One region of the Labrys sp. (in: a-proteobacteria) genome, then DNA from elsewhere that is predicted to be linked to it. Evidence: riboswitches for the same ligand, from Rfam matches in the RefSeq annotation. Region 1 holds a riboswitch; each other region holds the start of a gene.
What was found. Region 1 has a riboswitch for cobalamin ahead of QM672_RS11440 (ABC transporter substrate-binding protein). Riboswitches for the same ligand answer to the same signal wherever they lie in the genome.
Positions count from the first base shown of each region.

Region 2: it holds a riboswitch for cobalamin, as region 1 does, so the genes downstream of both, QM672_RS30230 (CbtB domain-containing protein) here and QM672_RS11440 (ABC transporter substrate-binding protein) in region 1, are expected to answer to the same signal.
Region 3: it holds a riboswitch for cobalamin, as region 1 does, so the genes downstream of both, QM672_RS27410 (aromatic ring-hydroxylating oxygenase subunit alpha) here and QM672_RS11440 (ABC transporter substrate-binding protein) in region 1, are expected to answer to the same signal.
Region 4: it holds a riboswitch for cobalamin, as region 1 does, so the genes downstream of both, QM672_RS00165 (DUF1636 family protein) here and QM672_RS11440 (ABC transporter substrate-binding protein) in region 1, are expected to answer to the same signal.

Region 1 is NZ_JASGFM010000010.1:8,323-10,517, reverse strand. It holds gene QM672_RS11445 (FecCD family ABC transporter permease) at 1-355, opposite strand, end outside; gene QM672_RS11440 (ABC transporter substrate-binding protein) at 357-1,400, opposite strand; cobalamin riboswitch at 1,592-1,822, opposite strand; gene QM672_RS11435 (GTP-binding protein) at 1,894-2,195, opposite strand, start outside.
Region 2 is NZ_JASGFM010000057.1:32,297-34,491, forward strand. It holds gene QM672_RS30220 (UDP-glucose dehydrogenase family protein) at 1-391, opposite strand, end outside; gene QM672_RS30225 (histidine phosphatase family protein) at 509-1,063, opposite strand; cobalamin riboswitch at 1,114-1,245, shown strand; gene QM672_RS30230 (CbtB domain-containing protein) at 1,278-1,490, shown strand; gene QM672_RS30235 (CbtA family protein) at 1,509-2,195, shown strand, end outside.
Region 3 is NZ_JASGFM010000043.1:55,928-58,122, reverse strand. It holds partial or broken gene QM672_RS27415 (ribonucleotide-diphosphate reductase subunit beta) at 1-500, shown strand, start outside; cobalamin riboswitch at 951-1,156, shown strand; gene QM672_RS27410 (aromatic ring-hydroxylating oxygenase subunit alpha) at 1,273-2,195, shown strand, end outside.
Region 4 is NZ_JASGFM010000001.1:32,698-34,892, reverse strand. It holds gene cobW (cobalamin biosynthesis protein CobW) at 1-600, opposite strand, end outside; gene QM672_RS00165 (DUF1636 family protein) at 597-980, opposite strand; cobalamin riboswitch at 1,088-1,306, opposite strand; gene QM672_RS00160 (hypothetical protein) at 1,402-1,767, shown strand; gene QM672_RS00155 ((2Fe-2S)-binding protein) at 2,162-2,195, shown strand, end outside.

The DNA.
Region 1 (2,195 bases):
GGCCGAGGATGACGACCCCGACCGCTCCCGTCGATGCCCCAGCCGAGATGCCGAGGACATAGGGGTCGGCCAGGACGTTGCGCAGCAGCGACTGCAGCACGACGCCCGACAACGCCAGGGCCGCGCCGCAGCAGGCCGCGACGACCGCGCGGCTCAGCCGGTAGTTCCACACGATGCCTTCATCGATGCGATCCAGACCATAGCCGGCGCCCCACAGGCGGTTGGCGGCCGTCTTGGCGACGACGTCCATCGGAATGGCCGTCTCGCCAATGGCGGCGCCCAGCCAGAGGGCCAGCACGAGCACCGCCAGCGCCAGCATGCCGATCGCCAGCAATCGTGTGACGGGGCGATTCATCTCAGCGCTTCAGGCCGAAACGCTGGATGGCATCGGCGAGCATCTCGATGCCGTCGACGACGCGCACGCTCGGCTGCATCGCCTGCACGTCCATCTCCACGACATGGCCCTGCTTGACCGCCGGCATCAGGCTTGCCACCGGATCGGTCTTGAGAAAGTTGAGCTTCACGGCGATGTCGTCGGCCGGATAGCGGCGACGATCCATCCGGCCGGCGACGATGATGGTCGGATCGGCCTTGGCGATGGTCTCCCAGCCGACGCTCGGCCACTCCTCCTCGCTCTCCACGACGTTCCGCACACCCAACGCGGACATGATATAGCCCGGCACGCTGTTCTTGCCGGCCATATAGGGATCGACGTCGACCTTGGCGCTCGAGAACCAGAAGGCGGCGGAGACCTTGCCATCGCCGGCCGCGATCTTGCGGCGGGCGGCTTCCTCACGCGCTTTCAGCTCGGCGACGACTTTCGCCCCGCGCTCCTGGACGTCGAAGATCTCGGCAAGCTCGGTGATCTCCCGATAGACCAGATCCATGGTGAAGAGGGTGCCGCGCGTGCCGTCGCCGCCGCTGGAATTGTCCTTGCCGACGCAATCGGCGGGCGAAACATAGGTCGGGATGCCAAGTTCCTCGAACTGCTCGGGCTTGCCGACAATACCGCTGGGCCCGACATGCCATTGGAACTGCGCCGTCACAAGATCCGGCTTCCTGGCGATCACGCTTTCGAAGCTCGGATCATTGTCGGCCAGACGCGGAATTTTGGCATTGGCCGCTTCATAGCCGGGCAATACAGGGCCGAACCACACCGCCGTGCCGACGACCTTGTCGGCCAGGCCGAGGAGATAGAGAACCTCCGTGCTGCTCTGGCCGACGGAAACGGTGCGCTGCGGCGCATGCTCGAAGGTGACGGTGCGGCCGCAATTGGTGAGCTTGAGGGGATATTTCGTTGCCTGCGCAGCCGCCGGATCGATACCCAGCGCCAAGCCGAAGCTGGCCGCAAGCATGACGGCGAAGCTGGACCAGCGGGCCTTGCTCGTTGAAAGGATCATGACGTTCTCTCGTTTCGCGATAAGGGAAGCAGCGGTCTTCAGCATCAGCCGAATACCGTGAGGTTTCCTCAGGCCAGGCTGTGGCAAAGGACGTGAGCGTGCGAAGCGGAGGGAACAGGCGGGCAAGCGCCCGAAACGTCGGGAAGAAACGTCACATTGTCTCCTGTTCCGGGCATCCCCGCCCGTGACATGGGATTGATCGATATGACGGCAGGTTTCCTGGCTCGCGGATAAAGGCCTTGCATCTGCCTTCCCATGGGAGACCCACAGTGGCATGGCGCCTTTCGCGCCACGGGGATGCTTGGCAATCCGCCTACAGTTGCGGGGGCAGCCACGGCATGGGCTTTTAGAAAGCCGAACCGTGTTCCCTATTACTCCCATCGGGCTCGCACCCGACGGGAACCGTCACCGCACAGTTATCGGGGCGTCACGACCGCGGTCAAGCGAATATGCAAAGCGAACGGCCCCTGATGCCGTGCCCTACCTTCCCGCGTCAGGCCCGACAAGCCAGGAAGCCCTGTTCGATCACGTCCTTCGGCAGGTTGCGCCCGATGAAGACCAGGCGGCTTCGACGCTCCTCCTCGGGCTTCCAGGCACGCTGATGATCGCCTTCGAGCAGCATGTGCACGCCCTGCACGACGAAGCGCTGCGGATCGCCATCGAAGGCGACGATGCCCTTCAGGCGCAGCATGTCCGTGCCGAACTGTTGCACGATCATGTTGAGCCAGGGCATGAATTTGCCGGGATCGAGCGGCTCCTGGGACACGAGAGCGAAGCTGCCGACATGATCGTCAT
Region 2 (2,195 bases), on a different contig from region 1:
CCTCGTCCCCAGTGCCGACCGGCACGGTCGACTTGGTCACCACCACCGTGAAGCCCTCGACCGCCGCGGCGATCTCGCGTACCGCGCCATAGACATAGGACAGGTCCGCATGGCCGTCGCCGCGGCGCGAGGGCGTGCCGACGGCCAGGAACACCACGGCTGCATCGCGCACGGCGGGGGCGAGCTCGGTGGTGAAGGACAGGCGCTTCTCGCGCACATTGCGCGCCACCAGATCCTCCAGGCCCGGCTCGTAGATCGGCATGCGGCCGGCCAGCAGGCCCTCGATCTTGGCCGGATCCTTGTCGACGCAGGTGACGACATGGCCGAAATCGGCGAGGCACGCCCCCGTCACCAGGCCGACATAACCCGTACCGATCATTGCAACGCGCATGACATCAATCCTGTTTGGGCGACTAACCCGCCAGAGGCGTGTCTACAAAAGGCCCGGCGACATGCCAATGACGAAAAAGGAAAAGCAGCTCTGCTGGAAGGCCCAGCCGGAGCGCCTCTATGTCTCCAGCCGCAGCGACCAGCCGCGGGCAGAAGGCCTGAGATCGGCACTCGCCAGCGGAGCGGCCTCGATGCGCCAGAAGGAACGAGGCTCGCTGCCGAGGACATGAATGATCGCCGCGCGCAACACCGAGGCATGGGTGACGGCCAGCGTGAAGCCCTCGAACCGCCCGCCATCGAGCCAGGCGCCGACCCGCGCGCTCAGGGCCGCAATGCTCTCTCCGCCATGCGGGCAGGCCTGCGGATCGGTCAGCCACGCGCCGAGCGCTTCGGGCTCGGCGGCGGCCACCGCCTCCAGGCCAAGCCCCGCCCAGCGGCCATGGTCGCATTCGCGCAGTGCCCCGTCGATCTCGGGTTCGAAGCCGAGGGCCTGCGCCGTCTGGCGGGCCCTGAGCGCCGGACTGCTCAGGATGCGGGTCGCCTTGGCAAAACGCCCCTGCAGGTCCCGGGCCGCCTGTGCCCCCCTTGCGTCGAGCGCCTCGTCGAGCGGAAACCCCGCCGCACGCAGTGTGGGCGTCGCGCCATGGCACAGCAGGGTCAGGCGTGGCGTCATGAAGGCATTTCCCCAAGATAAAGTCGCTTCCGGAATATTGACATATCCGTGACTTGGGCTCTTATGGAAGAGCTTTGCCAAGGGTGGGAAGCCGGTGGAATTCCGGCACGGTCGCGCCACTGTGAACGGCGGCGCTGCGGCGTCAATCCGGAAGTCAGACCTCTTCCAAGGCAGCATGACTCGTAACGGGACGCGTAATCCCAAGGAGCTTTTCATGACCACCGCAACTCTGGCACCCGTCGCCCAGCAGCCGATCGCCATCCCGGTCCGCGAGATCCTGCCCTGGGCGCTCTTCACCGTGCTCCTGGCCGTGCTCGCCATCTATTTCGTCGGCGCCGAACAGGGCGCGACCTCGCTGATTCCCGGCGTCTACATCCACGAATTCGTGCATGACGCTCGCCATCTGCTCGGCTTCCCCTGCCACTAGGGCGCTTGGACACACGACATGGTTAGATCGCTTTTGATCCGGGGGATGCTGATCGGCATCCTGGCCGGACTGTTTGCGTCTGGCTTCGCCTGGGTGTTCGGTGAACCCCAGGTCGACGCAGCCATCGCTTTCGAGGAAAGCCACGCATCCGAGCCGGCGCCCGCTCCGACAGCTGCGCCGGCTCCCGGCGCTGCGCAGACGACCGCAGCCCATGAACACGAGGAAGAGCCGGTCAGCCGGCCGGTCCAGGCCAGCTACGGGCTCGTCACAGGCATGGTCGCCTATGGCGCAGCGCTCGGCGGCATCTTCGCCCTGATCTTTGCCTTCGCGCAGGGCCGGATCGGCGGCCTCAGCCCGCGCGCAACCGCCGGATTGATCGCCGTCATCGGCTTCGCCGCCATCATGGTGGTGCCGCAGATCAAATATCCCGCCAATCCACCGGCCGTCGGCAATCCCGACACGATCGGCCTGCGCACCGCCTTCTATTTCGGCTTGATCCTGCTGTCCCTCGTGACGATGGCGGCGGCGCTGGGCACCGCGAACCGGCTCGCCGCCAGCCTCGGCCGCTGGAACGCCAACCTCGTGGGGGTGGCAGCCTATCTGGCGGTGATGGTGGTGGCCATGCAGATCCTGCCGACGGTCAACGACATCCCGGCTGATTTTTCGGCCACGGTGTTGTGGAAGTTCCGTATCGCCTCACTCGGC
Region 3 (2,195 bases), on a different contig from region 1:
GCGACCTCGTCGCCTTCTATGTGATCTTCGAGGGCATGTGGTTCTATACCGGCTTTGCCCAGATCCTCTCGCTCGGCCGGCGCAACAAGATGGTGGGGATCGCCGAGCAGTATCAATACATCCTGCGCGACGAGAGCATCCATCTCAATTTCGGCATCGACGTGATCAACCAGATCAGACATGAGAACCCGCATCTGTGGACGCTGACCTTCCAGGCCGATCTGCAGCGGATGATCCGCGAGGCCGCCGAGCTGGAAGCCGCCTATGGCCGGGATACCATGCCGCGCGGCTTTCTCGGCCTCAACGCGGTGTCGTGCGAACAATATATGCGTTTCATCGCCAACAGGCGCTGCGCCCAGCTCGGCCTCATGCCGGTATTTCCTGATGTCGAGAACCCCTTCCCCTGGATGAGCGAGGCGATGGACCTGAAGAAGGAGAAGAACTTCTTCGAGACGCGCGTCATCGAATATCAGAACGGCGGTGCGCTGAGCTGGGATTGATGGCGGGCATTCAAGGAGCAGGCCATTGGGCAGGAATTGCATTCCCTTGTCGTCGGGCGCGCGCTGCCCCTCACCTTACCTCTCCCCGTAAGAACGGGGCGAGGGGGCGCACGCGTAGCGAATAGTCTTCAAAACTCTCATCTCGCTCTGCCGGTGGGCGAGATGACGGGTTTTCGGCATTAAACTCGACGCCGGAGTCTCCTCGCCCCGTTCTTACGGGGAGAGGTAAGGTGAGGGGCAGCGCTACCGAGAATAATTTCATTCGCGCTTAAGCACCGCGCAAATACCTCGAAAAGAGCGTGATTGGTTGCTTTGTCGTTCCCCGCCGCGCGGGGGATGATGGACATTCGGTGTCCCCTTCCCGACCTGCCTCTCCAAGCCCTCGACAACAATGTCCTGAACACACCATCATCCGTCGCATCGTCTCTAGTCGGCGCGCCGACTCGATGTATTCTAATCCTCATTCGAGGTGCCGGTCCGCTCCCAAGGCGGCCCGGAGAATTGGGAAGCCGGTCCAAATCCGGCGCTGCCCCCGCAACGGTAGAGGAGAAGATCGCGGCAGGTGCCACTGGGTCGGGAAGACCTGGGAAGGCGTCGCGATCGGGCCGGAAGGCCGCTCCTGAGCCCGGAAACCAGCCCCGATGAAAACCGACGGACGCGGTGGGCGTTCCGGAAGGAGGTTCGGCTGTGCCTTTTCACCGGCGCAGACCGCCGGGCCGCTTTCCCCTCCCGCCGTCAAGTCAACGCATTGGTTGTCACGCGGGATTTTGACATGACTGCGCATCAGGACATGCTGAGCCGTCTCCGGACCCATCAGCCGGGCACGACGCTCGAGGGCAAATTCTACACCGACCCGGAATTCTTCCGGCTGGATATGGAGAACATCTGGTATCGCGAATGGCTGTTCGCGGGCCATGACTGCGAGCTCGGCAAGCCGGGCAGCTATTTCACCCTCCAGGTCGGCGATTATCCGGTGATCGTGCTGCGCTCCGGCGACGGTGCCATTCGCGCCTTTCACAATTCCTGCCGGCACCGGGGATCACGGCTCTGCGCCGCGACAAGCGGCAGCGTCGCCAAGCTGGTCTGCCCCTATCATCAGTGGACCTACGAACTCGACGGCCGCCTGTTGTTCGCCCGCGACATGGGACCCGGCTTCGATGCCGCGCAATATGGGCTGAAGCCCGTGCATTGCGAGAGCGTGGCCGGCTATGTCTGGATCTGCCTTGCCAAGGAGGCACCCGATTTCGAGACCTTCCGCGCCGGCGCCATGCCCTATCTGGCACCGCATGGCCTGAAGAACACCAAGGTGGCCTTCGAGAGCACCATCGTCGAGAAGGGCAATTGGAAGCTGGTCTGGGAGAACAACCGCGAGTGCTACCACTGCGCGGGCAATCATCCCGAGCTCTGCCGCACCTTCCCCGAGGCCCCGACGGTGACAGGCGTGCAGGGCGCCGACAAGGATCCGCTCATCGGCCAGCATTGGCGGCGTTGCGAGGAAGCCGGCCTGCCCAGCACCTTCAGCATTTCCGATGACGGCCAGTTCCGCATGGCGCGCATGCCGCTGCTGCGCAATGCCGCCAGCTATACGATGTCCGGCAAGCCGGCCGTGCAGCGCCCCCTCAGCCCGACGATCGAGGAAGGCAATATCGGCGCCCTCCTGCTCTTTCACTATCCCACCACCTGGAACCACGTGCT
Region 4 (2,195 bases), on a different contig from region 1:
GTCCTTCTCCACGCTGTCGGCCTCGCCGGCGGAGAGGAGATCGGCTTTGTTGAGCACGACGAGATCGGCACAGAGGAGCTGGTCTTCATAGACCTCCTCGAGCGGATTGTCGTGATCGAGGGAAGCGTCGCCCTCGGCCTGGCGCTTCAACTCTTCCGGATCGTCGGCAAAACGGCCGGCCGCGACCGCGGCGCCGTCGACCACGGCGATGACGCCGTCGACGGTGACGCGCGAACGGATCGCCGGCCAGTTGAAGGCCTTGACCAGCGGCTTGGGCAGAGCGAGACCTGATGTCTCGATCACGATGTGCTCGGGCGCGTTCGGGCGTGCCAGCAGCGTCTCCAGCGCCGGCACGAAATCGTCGGCCACGGTGCAGCAGATGCAGCCATTGGCGAGCTCGACGATGGCGTCTTCCGGGCAGCTCTCGATGCCGCAGGATTTCAGGATGTCACCATCGACGCCGACATCGCCGAATTCGTTGACGATTAACGCCAGCCTGCGGCCGTTGGCGGTGGCCAGAAGGTTGCGGATCAGCGTGGTCTTGCCGGCTCCGAGAAAGCCGGTGACGATGGTGCAGGGAACCTTGCTGTGTGCGTTCATTCGGCGGCGTCCTTGAGGGTTGGCATGGGTGGGATGCGCGCGATCATGCTGCGCTTGAAGACGTCGGGACGGCCGCGCCAGGGCATCAGGCCGTCGCTGGAATGGGCAAGGAGATCGATCCCGGTGAGGATGTCGGGGCCGCTCTCGGCAGTGAGATCGCCGAAAACATAGGTCCAGGTACCGGGCGCCGACAAAGCCACCGTGCAGGAACGCTTGCAATTGCCCAGGCACTCGACCGGCTGCAGTTCGACGCTTTCGGGCAGCATGCCCGCGAGCGCATCGCGCAGCCGGGCGCCCTGGCGCGGCGCCTCGGGGTCATCGCCCTCGCGCCTGCAGGTCACGCAGACGAGCAGCCGGACTGGGAGAGTTGTTTCTGGCATCGGCCCTGTTCATCGCCGCCGGAGCGGATGGAGGGCGCGGGACCGACGGCATGGCCGGCGATCGTCCGGGAAGACGGAACCGGCCTCCGAGGCGCCCCGCCCGGACCGGTGACAGCAGTGCGACCGGCAGGTCTCCTGGCTCGCGGCTCATCGCCCCCCGCCGCCTTCCCGGTTGCCCAGTGGCCTCAAGGCGGGACGCTTGCCGCTTACAGTTGCGGGGGCAGCCGCGGCTTTGGCATCCAAGACAGCCCTCAACCGGGCCCCTCTTCATCCGCACCGCATTCCCTCTTCTCTCTTAACGAGAGACCGATCGCGGCTGACATAAGGGGTGCGCGGGCGTGCTTGTCAATGTTCCCGCTTCCAAACCACGCGCAAAATCCGGCATAAAGGCCGGCGACATTGCCACATCAGCGAGGCTGACATGCCCGAAGACAAGCCGCCGGCACCGCCGACCGAGCCGGAGAAGATCGACGTCATCTTCCGCGGCGGTTCGGTGACGGCCATCGGCGTCGTGCTCGCCTTCTCGCTCGGCTTCCTCAACAACTGGGCCTCGCAGCCGGGAACCTGGATCCCGGAGGACCTGGCAGCCGTCTTCCTCATCGGGGGCGGCATCATCTTCCAGGTCTGGGCGCTGGCCGGCATGCTCTCGCCCACTTCGCTGCAGGGGCTGGTCTATCGCCGCATCGTGCGCATCTTCCTGACCGGCCTCATCCTCGTCTCCATCGGCGTTCTCGTCGCCATCGCCGGGGATGCGCTCGGCTACAGCCGGATCTGGTTCAAGCAATAGCCAGGGCGGCTGACATCATAGTCGTGATTTGGTGGAGACATCCGGCTTGCGTCATTGCGAGCGCAGCGAAGCAATCCAGAAGCCATGAGCGACGCGCTTTACCAAAACTGGATTGCTTCGCTGCGCTCGCAATGACGGAGGAAACGTCAGCGCAATTGTAGTGACGACGACTGTAGTCCTCGTCCGCATCTTCATGATCCGCCCATTTTGGTCACCCTCGGCAGCAGTGTTTCTCGATCGCTTCCAGACTGCACAAACTCTCACGTCTGCGTTACCCGTCACCCCAGCGCCATGATTGCCGCCACAATTTCGCCTTCCCGCAATCGCCCACCAGAAGGCCGACGCCGATGGGCCCGGACCTTCTGCCCGGCATCAGCCGCTGGAAGGCCTGCCTATGGTTGCCATCACCGTCAATTCGACCACCCACC